3 regions of the Streptomyces sp. NPDC050535 genome follow, and region 1 is predicted to be linked to each of the others. Evidence: riboswitches for the same ligand, from Rfam matches in the RefSeq annotation. Region 1 holds a riboswitch; each other region holds the start of a gene.
What was found. Region 1 has a riboswitch for cyclic di-AMP ahead of ACIBLC_RS34820 (transglycosylase family protein). Riboswitches for the same ligand answer to the same signal wherever they lie in the genome.

Region 1 (4,714 bases):
AGCGGTGCGACATCATGCACTTGAAGCCGTTGCGCTGCGCCATCTCCACGGCGTCCAGCGTCTCGGTCAGCGAGCCGATCTGGTTGACCTTGACGAGCAGGGCGTTCGCGGAGCCCTCCTCGATACCGCGGGCCAGGCGCTCCGGGTTGGTGACGAAGAGGTCGTCGCCGACGATCTGGACCTTGTCGCCCAGCTTGTCGGTGATGACCTTCCAGCCGGCCCAGTCGTCCTCGTACAGCGGGTCCTCGATGGAGACGAGCGGGTACGCGGAGACGAGCTCCTCGTAGTACTCGGTCATCTCGGCGGCCGAGCGGGACTTGCCCTCGAACTCGTACTTGCCGTCCTTGTAGAACTCGGACGCGGCGACGTCGAGCGCGAGCCCGATCTGCTCGCCGGGGATGTAACCGGCCTGCTTGATGGCCTCGATGATGAGGTCGAGCGCGGCGCGGTTGGACTCCAGGTTCGGGGCGAAGCCGCCCTCGTCGCCGAGGCCGGTGGACAGGCCCTTGGTCTTCAGCACCTTCTTGAGGGTGTGGTAGACCTCGGCGCCCCAGCGCAGCGCCTCGGAGAAGGACTCCGCGCCGATCGGGGCGATCATGAACTCCTGGATGTCGACGTTGGAGTCGGCGTGCGACCCGCCGTTCAGGATGTTCATCATCGGAACGGGCAGCAGGTGCGCGTTCGGGCCGCCCAGGTAGCGGAAGAGGGGGAGGTCGCTGGCCTCGGAGGCGGCGTGGGCGACGGCGAGGGAGACGCCGAGGATGGCGTTGGCGCCGAGCGAGCCCTTGTTGTCGGTGGCGTCCAGGTCGAACATCGCCTGGTCGATCAGGCGCTGCTCGGTGGCGTCGTAGCCGACGAGCTCCGGGCCGATCTGCTCGATGACGGCGAGGACGGCCTTCTCGACACCCTTGCCGTGGTAGCGGTTGGGGTCACCGTCGCGCAGCTCGATGGCCTCGAAGGCTCCGGTGGAGGCGCCGGACGGGACGGCGGCACGACCGGTGCTGCCGTCATCGAGGCCGACCTCGACCTCGACGGTGGGGTTCCCTCGCGAGTCGAGGATTTCCCGGGCTACGACGACGTCGATGGACGGCACGAGCATCTCCTTCTGGGATGTGACGCGGGTACGCGGGACTGTGGCAGCCCCGCGGGATGAGCCTAACCGGCTCCGGCGCTTCGGCCAGCCGGTCGACCACCTCTTGGGCAGAACTGGGAGCGAACATTGTTCCAGAATGGAACAAAAAGGGAATGAATACCGGCCCGGAGGCGGAACCGACGCCCGGACCGGACCCGGAAAGAAAAAACCCCGCCCCGGTGCGTACGGGGGAACACGCACCGGAGCGGGGAGCCCGTGGGGACGGGGGATGACCCACACGAGGCCCTCAGTATGAGGACCACGTATATGAGCGGGCCGTGGTTCAGCTACGAGCCGGATGTGATTCGCCGGCCGACCGCCGCGGGCCGGCGGACCCGACCGTCAGCTGAGGTGGAGCTGCTGACCCGGGAAGATGAAGTCCGCGTCGTCGATGATGTCCTTGTTCAGCTCGAACAGCTTCTGCCAGCCGCCCTTGACGTTCTTCGCCTCGGCGATGGCGCTGAGGCTGTCGCCCTTCTTCACCTTGTACTCGCCGTCGCCCTTCTTGACCGTCTTTCCGGTCGGGGTCTCGACGGTCTCCTTGGCGACGGTCGGGCGCTCCGAGGAGCGCGAGGAACGCTGCTCGTCGGTCTTGGCGCTCGGCTGCTGCGAAGGGGTGGTGCTCTGCGAGTTGCCCGACGACGAGGACGAGTCGCTCGTACCACCGTTGTACGCGGCACCCGACAGGCCGGTGCCGCAGGACGGCCAGGCACCCTTGCCCTGCGCCGCGAGGACCTTCTCGGCGACGGTTATCTGCTGGGACTTGGAAGCCTGGTCGGCGGTGGAGGCGTACGCGCTGCCGCCGTAGGCGGACCAGGTGGAGGCGGAGAACTGCAGGCCGCCGTAGTAGCCGTTGCCGGTGTTGATGGACCAGTTGCCGCCCGACTCGCACTGGGCGACGGTGTCCCACTCGGAGGTGCTGGCGGCGGAGGCCGTGCCGGACGCCATCAGCGGGGCGGCGACGGCGACACCGGCGACCCCGGCGAGCGTGACGATACGGGTGGCCTTGGACGGACGACGGTGCTTGCCCTTGCACGAACGCAGCATGAAGTGATCCCCTCACCGACGCCTACGAGGTGAGCTGTCGGGTTCGGGCGGGTGAGTGCCCGGTCGCGCACCTTGCGGTGCACGTCTTCACCCCAAGCCACTCCCGGTCAACTACCGGGCGCGGCACTTACCTTGGGTCCCCCGCTCCTGCCTACGGCGCTTGACGCGACGATTGTTCCCGTACGGCCGCTGGCAGGATTCGGCGTTGCGACCCACGGGGCTCACCAGTGGCGAGCGGTCACGACCGTAGACAGGCCGCGGGCGGAATATCAAAGACGATCAGGGGGTCTGAGATCCATCTCTCATTCTCACCAAACCGGACATTCCATGGCGAACCATGACCCGAACTCCCGCTACTTTTCGACCGGTTCGGCAGCATTGTCAAGGCCGTGACCGGGGAAGACGACAGGCGCCTCGACGTCGGCCGTCTCCTCGTCCGCGGTGGACGGGTCGAGCCATCCACCGACGAGACCGAAGGCCTCCGCGATGACCGAGAGCCTCTCGTCGACGACGGCCGGGTAGGAGCCGACGATGGTCTCGCGAGCCGTCGCGGAGTCGCGTGAGGCGTGCCGCCCGGACGAGTTGTCGTCCGTACGGCTGTCGGTCGCGTCCTGGGCGGCGGTACCGCGGTGACGTCCGGAGGTGCTCGCCGCGTCCGAAGGATAGGCACTCTGGGTGGACTTGTCCGAATCGCCATCCTTCGTCGCGCTCGCGTCGCCGGACTCGGCCGGATCCGCGGAGGTGTCCGAGGAAGCTCCTGAGGAGGGCGAGGTGGACGGCGACGGAGTGGACGAATCGGGCAGTACGTCCAAACCGGTCGAGCCGGTTGAATCCGTCGAGCCCGTCGAGCCCGTCGACTCGTCGGACGGCGACGAGCCGTCCAGGAGGCCCGTGTCGATGTCCAGGGCCGAGTCCTCGCTGAGCGCGGAGAGGGGCCCGCAGGTGGGCCAGGCGACGACGCCGCGGCCGTCGAGGATCTTCTCGGCGATGGCTATCTGCTGCGAGCGGCTGGCCTGGTCGGCGCTCGGGGCGTAGTCGAGGCCGCCGTAGTTCTCCCAGTCCCACTGGGTCAAGTGCAGCCCGCCGTAGTACCCGTCGCCGGTGTTCTCGCTCCAGGAGGCGTCCGTCTCGCACTCCGCGACGCGGTCCCAGGTCGTGGCGTCGGCCGCGCTCGCACCCGTGGCGGCGAGCAACGGGATCACGATGGCCGATCCGGTCACCCCTGCCGCGACCATGAGAGCCGGAGCCTGACGGGGTCGACGATGACGGCCGTTCCCGGAGAGCATACGGAAGCCTTTCGCGTGACAGCAGGTGACAACAGCGACGTACGACGACGCCGGCGACGGATGATCCGTGCTGACGAGGAACGTATCGACACTCGAACGCTTGTCACAAGTCGATGCAGCGCAGATCACGTGAAGATCACAATGTTGAGGAAGCGTCAGCTTTTCGCGACACCCGAAGACCCTTGCGACCGCCCGGGGGACAACTGGCGCGGAGTGGTGAACTCCACTGGAAGAGTGCGCAATCCACGCATAATCAGCCCACCGCGCCACCGCAAATCAGCGGAATCACCCGCGAGTTGGAGGTCGGGAAGGCGGGTGGCAGGGTCTCACCGAGCTCCCCGGTCCCGGAATTGACCGGTCACCGTGAACTGCGGCAGGACCGGCCGCTGGTAAGCGCCGACTCCGTCGATGCCGGCGTCCAGGGCCTTCATGACTTCCGGCCACGCACCCTTCTGCCACCACGACAGGTGGCGCTCACGAATCGGGTTGACAGGTCCCCAAGTGAGCGGCATGTCAGTCCAGGAGAGGCCGTGCCGAAGACGATGGAGCATCCCTTCGAACTGAATGCGGATGTCGTACTTGCTCGTGAAGTGGCGCTTGGTGAAGTACGACCGCAGCACCTCCAGCACCTCCTCCCACTGTTCGTCATCGGGGTCCGGCGGTACCTTCGTGCCGGTCGTCCAGTGCCACTCACTGACGGCGCACCTCACGCCGGGTTTGCCGAGCATGGCGGCCCCACCGAGGACGACCTTGAGGTCGAACATGTCGACGACCTGCCTGCACTCCTCCGGCGTCAGGTTCCTCAGCCGCTCCTCGGCGCTGGTCTCGATGTCGAATAGGTCGGGAGCCGCGCGCCAACGGTCGCTGTTCGCCTCCAACCACTGCTGGGCGAACTTGAGCTGGTCCCGGAGCTCCGCGAGTTCGGTCTCGAGCGCCATGACGGAGGCCCTGAGTACCGCTGGGTCGACACCGGCGCGTACGTACTCAGGGATGCGCACCTCGAGCAGGTGCTCCTGTTCGGCGATCCTGGTCGTGAACTCAGCGACGCGACTGTCGTATTTCTCCTTGTCTCCGGGGAGTCCGCGTCTCCGGGGAGTCCGCCCACCCGTTCGGCGGCCGGACCCTGGAAGCGTCCCTCGTCATTGAGAATCCGGGCCAGCTCCATCCAGACGGCGCTTTCGATGCCGTCCGCCTCGATGTAGGGCTCACCGCAAGAGGGGATCTTGAGAACCCCCTTGCAGCGGTAGGA
Region 2 (4,714 bases), on a different contig from region 1:
GCCGGGCACCTGAGGGAGGACGCTAAACCTGAGCGTCATGGCTCGGTAACGCCATGTGTGCAATTGGCCTCACTGGATCGGTTAATGACCGCAAATGTCCATAATCCCGGTCCGGTGTCGCTGACTTCACATTGTGTGATGACCGATGCGGCGAATCCTGGGCACCCAGGTGTACGCCGGTGCTATGGGTTACTTGAGGTGGGCCGGTGACCAGAGGGACCGGAGTGCGGGAATAGGCTCCGGCCTCATGGACGTACTCATCCATCTCTTCGTCGGACTGCACATCATCGGCATCGCCTCGCTCCTCGGCGGCTTCCTCACCCAGCTCAAGGCGATGGGCCGGGGCACGGCCCGTTTCGTCCCCGTGATGCTGCACGGCGCGCTGACCATGCTGGTCACGGGTGTCGTCCTGGTCGGCCTCAACCAGGCGGACGATCAGCCGGTCGACAACATCAAGATCGGCGTGAAGCTGGCGCTGCTGATCGTGATCCTGGGGCTCGTCTACGTGAAGCGTGACGACGAGAAGGTGGAGAAGGGGCTCTTCGGGCTCGTCGGGCTGCTGACGACGGCGAACATCTTCATCGCGGTGCTGTGGACCTGACGGCCCCGGCCGCCACCACCAGCCAGACGGCCACCGCGATCCACAGCAGTACCTCTCCCAGCCCCTTGAGCCACGAGACGCCGAGGGCGGCCGAGACCGACAGGGTCGCCGCCGCCGTCATCCCCAGCGGGAACACGGTCGCCCAGCGCCGCACGTCGTAGCGAGGGCGCGGCCGGGCCAGCTCCGCGGCGGCCAGGACGCAGCACCAGGCGAGGTCGAGGACGAGCAGCGCGGTGGTGGCGGCGCGCAGGACGCCGTTGTCGTCGCCGTTCCACAGGAACGCGTCGGCGTTGTGCGCCGCGACGAGTTTGGCCCCGGCCAGCGCCGAGATGGCGAGCGCGCCGCCCGCGACCCAGTGGTCCCCGGCGCCCGTGACCACCTCCCTGATGTCGAAGTGCGTGAACGACACCCCGTAGAGCACGATTCCGAGCCAGAACAGCACCAGTGCGGCATGCGCGAGCCAGTCCGCGCCCACGGCCGCGGCGAGCGTGGCACCCAGCACCGACAGCCCCTGGGTGGCCACGCACACGAGGAACACCCCGCCCGGCATACGGCGGCTCCAGTGCCGTACGACGAGGAAGAGCAGCACCGGCCACAGCACGGCCGACAGCGCCAGCAGGGCCTCGGCGAGCTCCTGCCACCCCAGCAGCGACAGCCGCGTGCCGAGGACGGTGGTCGCCGCGACGGCGGTGAGCCCGGGCGGTGTGCCCGCCTCCGTCGCCCAGCGCGTGCGCTCCCGCACCAGCCTTACGGCGAAGTCCGCGGCGAGCGCGAGCCAGGCGACGGACGCCAGGACCAGTGCGACCCGGGACAGCGTCTCGTAGCCGGTCAGATGCAGGCCGACCGAGATGATGCCGGTCGCCATGACGGCGGCACCGGCGGCCGGCGGACGCTCGGCCCACCAGGCGCGGAGCTGGGAGATGGCTGGCATGGCCCGATGCTAAGGATCTTCGGACGGGTTGCCCGCGGGCCACGCGCGCGTGGGGCACGAAAACGCGGGGCACGCGCGCGTGGAGTACGAAGACGTGCTCCACGCGCGCGTGCCCCGCGGAAGGTGTCGCGAGGGCGGTGCGCTGTTATGCGGGCCGTACGACGCTGTAGATGGCCGACTCACCGTCGTAGAAGATCGACTCCTCGCGGACGTACGCACCCGGCTTCGGGGCGTGGATCATCATGCCGTTGCCGATGTAGAGGCCGACGTGGCTGATGTCGCCGTAGAAGAAGACCAGGTCACCGGGCTGTGCGTCGGAGACGGAGACGGTCGTGCCGGCGTTCACCTGCTCGTAGGTGACACGCGGGAGGGTGACACCGGCGGCCTTCCAGGCGGCCTGGGTGAGGCCCGAGCAGTCGTACGAACCGGGGCCGGTCGCACCCCAGACGTACGGCTTGCCGACCTGGGCGCGGGCGAAGGCGATGGCCTTGGCCGCCTTCGTCGCGTACGAGGCGTCGCCCGCGGGCGCCGAGCCCGAGGTGCCCGTCGTCGCGCTCGACGACGACTCCTGGGCCGCCTTCGCCGCGGCTTCGGCGGCCGCCTGCTGCTGCGCCAGCTCAGCCGCCTTGCGCTCGGCCTCCTTGCGCTGCTCCTCCTCCTTCGCCGCGAGCCGCGCCTTCTCCTCGGCGGTCAGCCGCGAGAGCAGCTCGCGCGCCTTGGCGAGCTTCTGCTGGACGTCGGTCTTGGACGCCTTGAGGGCGTCCTGCGACGTGGACAGCGTCTCCAGGCCCTGGGTGGCCTCCGCGCGCTTCTCGGTGGCGGCGGCCTGATCCGTGACGTAGTCGTCGACGGTCGCCTTCTGGCGGGTGGTCAGACGGTCCATCAGCTGGGTCTGGTCGAAGTAGTCCTGCGGGTTGTCGGCCAGCAGGAGGGAGGCGGTGTCGGGAGCGGCGGCCCCGGTGCGGTACTGCGCCGCGGCGTACGAACCCAGCTCCTCACGCGCGGTGTTGAGCTTCTCCGTGCGCTGGGCGACGTCGTCGAGAAGGGTGTCGACCTTCTTGCGCTGCTTGGAGGTCTTCTCCTTGACCGCGTTGTACTTGTCGGTGGCCGACTCCGCCTGCCGGTAGAGGTCGTCGACCTTCTTCTCGACCTCTTCGAGGCTGGGCTTCGGCTCGGCCGACGGCGCGGCGGCCGCCGTCTGGGAGAGCAGGGCGACGGAGGTGAGGGCCGCTGTGGCGAGAGCGGGGGCCGTACCCGCCACGCGCGAACCCGAGAACCATTTGCGTTGCGACGCCAAGGGAGGCGACTCCTTCCATCATCCGCCTACCGGGTTAGCTGTCGGGTTCGGGCGGGTGGTTCGGAAGGGTTGCCCTACGGTCCTGCCCGACAAGGCAGTTGGACCGATTCACCCCAAGTTCGGTGGGTCCCCGATTCCGGGCGCCGCGAAGGCGTGCCGAACTCAGCGGAGGCCGCCACGGCCCGGCGACGTTCGCCGGTGGGGGTCGGGCGGCCTGATCAGAACGCTAACCAACTCGTGTGGCTCCTGTGAAGGTTGATGTTCGAAATGCCCGATACGTTTTCGTGACCTTAGTCATGTGGTTCGGTTTTCGTGGTCAATCCGGAGGGGTATCAGGGGAGTTGTCCTGCGGGTGCTGCCGTGCGCCCGTACGCCGGAAGGTTTGGGGGCTCGCTGGTACGCCTCGGAGGCGTCCCGGCGCGCCTCGATCTGTCCGGTTGCTGACCGTGACGGTGCGGTTCTGGAGGGTATGGAGGTGTCGGACGGCCGGTTCCGGAAGCTCCTTGGCATCGAAGCGGCATCGAGGCGGGAAGATCGTCGGCCGCCGAGAAGCCGGTATGGCGCTATTACCGCCGCGGACTTCTCGGGGTGGCGGCGGGCTGTCAGTGGGGCCGCCTAGACTCGGAGAGCGATGAGCAGCCTCTTTGATGACAGCTTCCTGGCGGACCTCAAGCCCTCCGGGGCCCACGAGGAAGAGCCCTCGCCGCCGCCCGAGGACGGGACGGCCGAGCAGCTTCCGGACGACCTGTTCGGCGGCCGCTTCGACGTGCCGCCGAGCCGCGACGCGTATTACCGCGACGGTGCCCCGCGCCCCGCCGTGGACCCGGCCGCGCTCCTGGACGGGCTGAACGAGAACCAGCGGTCGGCCGTGACGCACTCCGGCGCCCCGCTGCTCATCGTGGCCGGCGCGGGCTCCGGCAAGACCCGCGTGCTCACGCACCGGATCGCGTACCTGCTGGGCGAGCGCCAGGTCCACCCCGGCCAGATCCTCGCGATCACCTTCACGAACAAGGCCGCGGGCGAGATGAAGGAGCGCGTCGAGCAGCTCGTCGGCCCGCGCGCCAACGCGATGTGGGTGATGACCTTCCACAGCGCGTGCGTACGGATTCTGCGCCGTGAGAGCAAGAGGCTCGGCTTCACGTCCTCGTTCTCGATCTACGACGCCGCCGACAGCAAGCGGCTGATGGCGCTGGTCTGCCGTGACCTGGACCTCGACCCGAAGCGCTTCCCGCCGAAGTCCTTCAGCGCCAAGATCTCGAACCTGAAGAACGAGCTGATCGACGAGGAGGACTTCGCCGCCCAGGCCGCCGACGGTTTCGAGAAGACCCTCGCCCAGGCCTACGCGATGTACCAGTCGCGGCTGCGCGAGGCCAACGCGCTCGACTTCGACGACCTGATCATGACCACGGTCAACCTGCTCCGCGCCTTCCCGGACGTCGCCGAGCACTACCGCCGCCGCTTCCGGCACGTTCTCGTCGACGAGTACCAGGACACCAACCACGCGCAGTACGCCCTCGTGCGCGAACTCGTCGGCACCTCCGAGCACCCGGTGGACATCCCGCCCAGCGAGCACGACCTGCCGCCCGCCGAGCTGTGCGTGGTGGGCGACGCCGACCAGTCGATCTACGCCTTCCGCGGCGCGACGATCCGCAACATCCTCCAGTTCGAGGAGGACTACCCGAACGCGACGACGATCCTCCTGGAGCAGAACTACCGCTCCACCCAGACGATCCTCAGCGCCGCCAACGCGGTCATCGAGCGCAACGAATCCCGCCGCCCCAAGAACCTGTGGACGAACGCGGGCGCGGGTTCCAGCATCACCGGCTACGTCGCCGACACCGAGCACGACGAGGCCCAGTTCGTCGCCGACGAGATAGACCGTCTC
Region 3 (4,714 bases), on a different contig from region 1:
GTTCGCGCACCCCGGCGTGCTCGTCAGCAAGGACCAGCTGACCGCCGTACGCGAACACGTGGAGGCCGGGAAACAGCCTTGGCTCCAGGCGTTCCTGGACATGCGGGACAGCAAGTACGGGTCGTACAGGTACGAGGCGAAGCCGTACGCCACCGTCGACTGTCCGCCCGGCGACCGGGCCGGGCACGGCTGCGTCGAGGAGCGCGAGGACGCGATCGCGGCGTACACGCAGGCGTTGCTGTGGAGCATCACGGGCAAGCGGGAGCACGCCGACAAGGCCGTGCAGATCATGGACGCCTGGTCGGCGAAGGTGAAGAAGCACACGGCGGGGAACGCCGGCCTGCAGACCGCGTGGGCCGGGTCGACGTGGGCGCGGGCCGGGGAGATCGTGCGGCACACCGGAGCCGACTGGCCGGCGGCGAGCATGACGCGGTTCCAGGGCATGCTGCGGACCGCCTACCTCCCCGTGGTCAGCGAGAAGGTCCCGGACTACAACGGGAACTGGGACCTCGTCATGACCGACGCCGCCATCGGCATCGCCGTGTTCCTCGACGACCACAAGGCGTTCGACGACGCCGTCGAGCGGTTCCGGCAGCGGGTGCCCGCGTACTTCTACCTCGCCAAGGACGGGAAGGTGCCGCTGACGCCCGCCGGCAGCACCGTCGACACCCCGCAGAAGCTGACCACGTACTGGTTCGGGCAGCGGCGGTACACGGACGGGGTCTCGCAGGAGACCTGCCGCAACTTCAAGCACGTCGGGTACTCGCTCGCCGCCACCGCGCACATCGCCGAGACCGCCTGGCACCAGGGCGTCGACCTCTACCGCGACGTCAAGGACCGGCTGAAGGCCGCGCTCGACTTCCACTCCAGGTACCAGCTGGGGGAGACGGCGCCGGGGTGGCTGTGCGGCGGGCGGGTCGACCGGAACATGGGGCCCGACCTGGAGGTCGCGCTCAACCACCTGGAGGACCGGCTCGACGTGCACGTCCCGGCCGCCCACCGGCTGGCCGAGCAGACGCGGCCGGCCGGCACGGACGATCTGTTCGTGTCCTGGGAGACGCTCACGCACACCGGGAATCCGGCCGGCTGAGGGGTGGACATCAATGGTGGTGCCGGGCGTCCCGCGAGTGGCGTATAGTTGGGTTTAACGACGCGGGGTGGAGCAGCTCGGTAGCTCGCTGGGCTCATAACCCAGAGGTCGCAGGTTCAAATCCTGTCCCCGCTACTTATGGCCAAGGGCCGGAACTCGGATTCACGAGTTCCGGCCCTTGGTGTTTCCGGCGGTTCTGGCCGGCCCGAACCGCGCGTCGCCCGGTCGGCCCACACCGGTCGCCCCCCGGCCCCGCTCCGGGAAATCTGGACGGGTGCGGCAGCAAGCAGGTGCGCGGCGGCCGGGGGACCCGCCCGGACCGGCGGGAGAGGACCGGCGCGGGATCTCCGGCACGCGAAGGTTCGTCCGGGTGCTCCCCGCGCTGCTCATCGTCGCCGGGGCCGTGTACGAGTACTTCACGCCGAGGGACTTCACCGGCGGCCCTCTCCTCACGGCGGCCCCGCTCGTGGCGGCGGCCCTCTACACGCTGCGCGGCACCGTGCTCACCGGTGTCGGCGCCGTCGTCGTGCTGGTCGCGTTCCACATCAGGCTCGGCGTCGCCCTGCTCGCGGAGGCGGTCACCGAGACGATCACGGTGGCCACGGCCGCCGTTCTGGCCGCCCTCATCAACGTCGTGGTCCGCCGCGGCAACGCACGGCTCGCCTCCGTCCGCGAGATCGCCGAGGCCGCCCAGCGAGCCGTCCTGCCGCAGCCCGAACGCCGGATCGGCGGGCTCGACATCGCGGCGCGGTACGAGGCGGCGCAGGAGGACGCGTTCATCGGCGGTGACCTGTACGCGGTGCAGGACTCCCCGTACGGGGTACGCCTGGTCGTGGGCGACGTACGGGGGAAGGGCATGGGCGCGGTGGCCGTCGTCGCCGTCGTCATCGGGGCGTTCCGGGAGGCCGCCGAGCAGGAGGCGACGCTGGAAGCGGTCGCGGGGCGTCTGGAGCGGGCGCTGGCGCGCGAGAGCGTCCGGCGTGACGGCCTCGAGATCCTCGAGGGGTTCACCACGGCCGTGCTGGCGGAGATCCCGCACGGCGAGGAGACCGTGCGGATCGTCAACCGGGGCCATCCCCCGCCGCTGCTCCTGCACGCCGACGGCACGCTCGTCGCGCTCGACGCCGGGGAGCCCGCACTGCCGCTGGGAATGGGCGAGTTGGGCGTCCGGACCGACCGCGCACGGGAGACGGTGTTCCCGCTGGAGGCCACGCTGCTCGTCCACACCGACGGGCTGTCCGAGGCCCGCGACGAACGCGGGCGCTTCTACGACCCCGCGGCGCGCCTCGCGGGACGGACCTTCCCCGCGCCCGAAGCGCTGCTGACCACCCTCGCCGAGGACGTCCGCCGGCACTCCGGCGGCGGCACGACGGACGACATGGCGCTGCTCGCCGTACGGCGCCGAGGAGCCGACGACCCCCTCGGTCACCAGGGGTGATCAAGTGACGCCCCTCCGCGCATCAACTGACATGCCGTCAGGGCCGGTGTGACGAAGAGATGTGACCAACTCGCCCGTTTAACTCCGGTGATGACCTGAAAGTCCTGGCCGGAAGCGTTAACGATCAATCAGAACAGCTTGGAATCCGGGGCCCGCGTCTATTAACGTTCGATAACGCAGCGCGGTCGTCCCAGCCGTCACGAGAGACGGCTCCGTGCGCACGCGCCTAATCCCGAAAGGGAGCCGGGGAACCACCAACTTGGGGTGAATCGAGCGTCTTTCGCGGTGGAGACACCGCGGGTTGACGCGCGTAGGAGACCTTCCTGCTCCGAACCCGTCAGCTAACCCGGTAGGCGAGAAGGAAGGAAAGGAGCACGCCCACGTGGCGTCCAACGGGCCTGCCCAGGCACCCTCGTATCCGCCGAGCGGAACGCACACCTTCGGTTTCGGCGCAGAGGACGAGGGCCCCCGGGAGGAATGGAATCCCACCGCGGAATCCCTCCTTCCCATCCGCGGCCGGCACCGCGTCTCCAAGCAGCGTGGAGGCGGCGGACTCGCGCGCAGTTCCACCGTTCTGGGCGTCGGTGTCATAGCCGCCGTCGGCGCGGGCGGCATGGCCACCGCGGCGCCCGGCAAGCCGCCGGTCTCGATCTCGCTGCCCGACCTGCCGTCCGTGGGCACGATCCTCTCCGACGACAGTTCCCCCGAGCCCACGGGCTCCATCACCCCGCTCACCAGCGCCGGTCTGACCACGGCCGACACCGAGCAGGGCGCCACGGACGCCGGCGAGGTGCTGCGCGCCCGCATCATGCAGCAGGCCGAGGTCCAGCAGGACCAGGCCGACACCGCGGCCCAGCAGGCCGCCCAGGTCGCCGCCGTGAAGAAGGCCTCCGACGCCGCCAAGAAGGCGGAGGACGCGGCGAAGGCCAAGGCCGCCGCGGCGAAGAAGAAGGCGGAGGAAGAGGCGGAGGCGAAGGCCGAGGCCGCGCGTCTCGCCGAGCTCGCCAAGAGCTACACGCTGCCGACCTCCTCGTACACCCTCACCTCGACCTTCGGTCAGGCCGGCGCGCTGTGGTCCTCCGGCTACCACACCGGCCTGGACTTCGCGGCGCCCACGGGCACGCTGATCAAGGCGGTCCACAGCGGCACCATCACCGCGGCCGGCTGGGACGGGTCGTACGGCTACAAGACGGTGCTCACGCTCGACGACGGAACCGAGCTCTGGTTCGCCCACCAGTCGTCGATCAGTGTCAGCGTCGGGCAGAAGGTCGCCACCGGCGATGTCATCGGGCGCGTGGGCGCGACCGGCAACGTCACCGGCGCGCATCTGCACCTCGAGGTGCACCCCGGCGGCGCCGGGACCGGCATCGACCCGCTGGCGTGGCTGCAGAGCAAGGGGCTCACCCCCTGAGGCGGAGCCAGGGGCTCACTCCCTGAGGCGTACGTTCTCCGATCCCCGGCGGCTTCGACGGCAACCCCCCGACGTCAGGGCTGCCGGTCAGGCGTGTCTGGAATACGGCTGTCCGCCGGGGATGTTGAAGTCGGGCATGACTTCTCTTCGCAAGCTCGGCTCGTCCGACCTCGAGGTCTTCCCGCTCGCCCTCGGCGGCAACGTGTTCGGCTGGACCGCCGACGAGGCCCAGTCCTTCGCCGTGCTCGACGCGTACACGGCCGCGGGCGGCAACTTCCTCGACACCGCCGACTCGTACTCCGCGTGGATCGAGGGCAACCACGGCGGCGAGTCCGAGACCATCATCGGCAGGTGGCTGAAGGCGCGCGGCAACCGCTCCGACCTCGTGATCGCCACCAAGGTCAGCCAGCACCCCGAGTACCCGGGGCTGTCAGCCGCCAACATCAGGGCCGCCGCCGACGCGTCCCTGCGCCGCCTGGGCACCGACTACATCGACCTGTACTTCACGCACTACGACAAGACCGAGGTGCCGGTCGAGGAGATCATCGGCGCGCTCGACGAACTGGTGACGGCGGGCAAGGTGCGCTACATCGCCGCGTCCAACATCACACCCGAGCGGCTCCAGGAGTCCCTGGACCTCTCCGACCGCGAGGGGCTCGCCCGCTACGTCGCCCTCCAGCCGCACTACAACCTGGTCTCGCGCGACACCTACGAGGGCCCGCTGTACGACATCGCCTCCCGCTCGGGCCTGGCGGCCGTCCCGTACTACGCCCTG

Region 2: it holds a riboswitch for cyclic di-AMP, as region 1 does, so the genes downstream of both, ACIBLC_RS27220 (NlpC/P60 family protein) here and ACIBLC_RS34820 (transglycosylase family protein) in region 1, are expected to answer to the same signal.
Region 3: it holds a riboswitch for cyclic di-AMP, as region 1 does, so the genes downstream of both, ACIBLC_RS39725 (M23 family metallopeptidase) here and ACIBLC_RS34820 (transglycosylase family protein) in region 1, are expected to answer to the same signal.

Annotation. Positions count from the first base shown of each region.
Region 1 is NZ_JBITHE010000023.1:28,221-32,934, reverse strand. It holds gene eno (phosphopyruvate hydratase) at 1-1,099, opposite strand, end outside; gene ACIBLC_RS34820 (transglycosylase family protein) at 1,475-2,179, opposite strand; cyclic di-AMP (ydaO/yuaA leader) riboswitch at 2,184-2,348, opposite strand; gene ACIBLC_RS34815 (transglycosylase family protein) at 2,533-3,399, opposite strand; gene ACIBLC_RS34810 (transposase) at 3,792-4,193, opposite strand; gene ACIBLC_RS34805 (recombinase family protein) at 4,268-4,714, opposite strand, start outside.
Region 2 is NZ_JBITHE010000013.1:159,573-164,286, reverse strand. It holds gene ACIBLC_RS27230 (hypothetical protein) at 248-601, shown strand; gene ACIBLC_RS27225 (tellurite resistance/C4-dicarboxylate transporter family protein) at 579-1,532, opposite strand; gene ACIBLC_RS27220 (NlpC/P60 family protein) at 1,678-2,829, opposite strand; cyclic di-AMP (ydaO/yuaA leader) riboswitch at 2,837-3,007, opposite strand; gene pcrA (DNA helicase PcrA) at 3,461-4,714, shown strand, end outside.
Region 3 is NZ_JBITHE010000038.1:22,598-27,311, reverse strand. It holds gene ACIBLC_RS39740 (alginate lyase family protein) at 1-1,090, shown strand, start outside; tRNA gene ACIBLC_RS39735 (tRNA-Met) at 1,152-1,225, shown strand; gene ACIBLC_RS39730 (PP2C family protein-serine/threonine phosphatase) at 1,365-2,528, shown strand; cyclic di-AMP (ydaO/yuaA leader) riboswitch at 2,742-2,899, shown strand; gene ACIBLC_RS39725 (M23 family metallopeptidase) at 2,911-3,939, shown strand; gene ACIBLC_RS39720 (aldo/keto reductase) at 4,076-4,714, shown strand, end outside.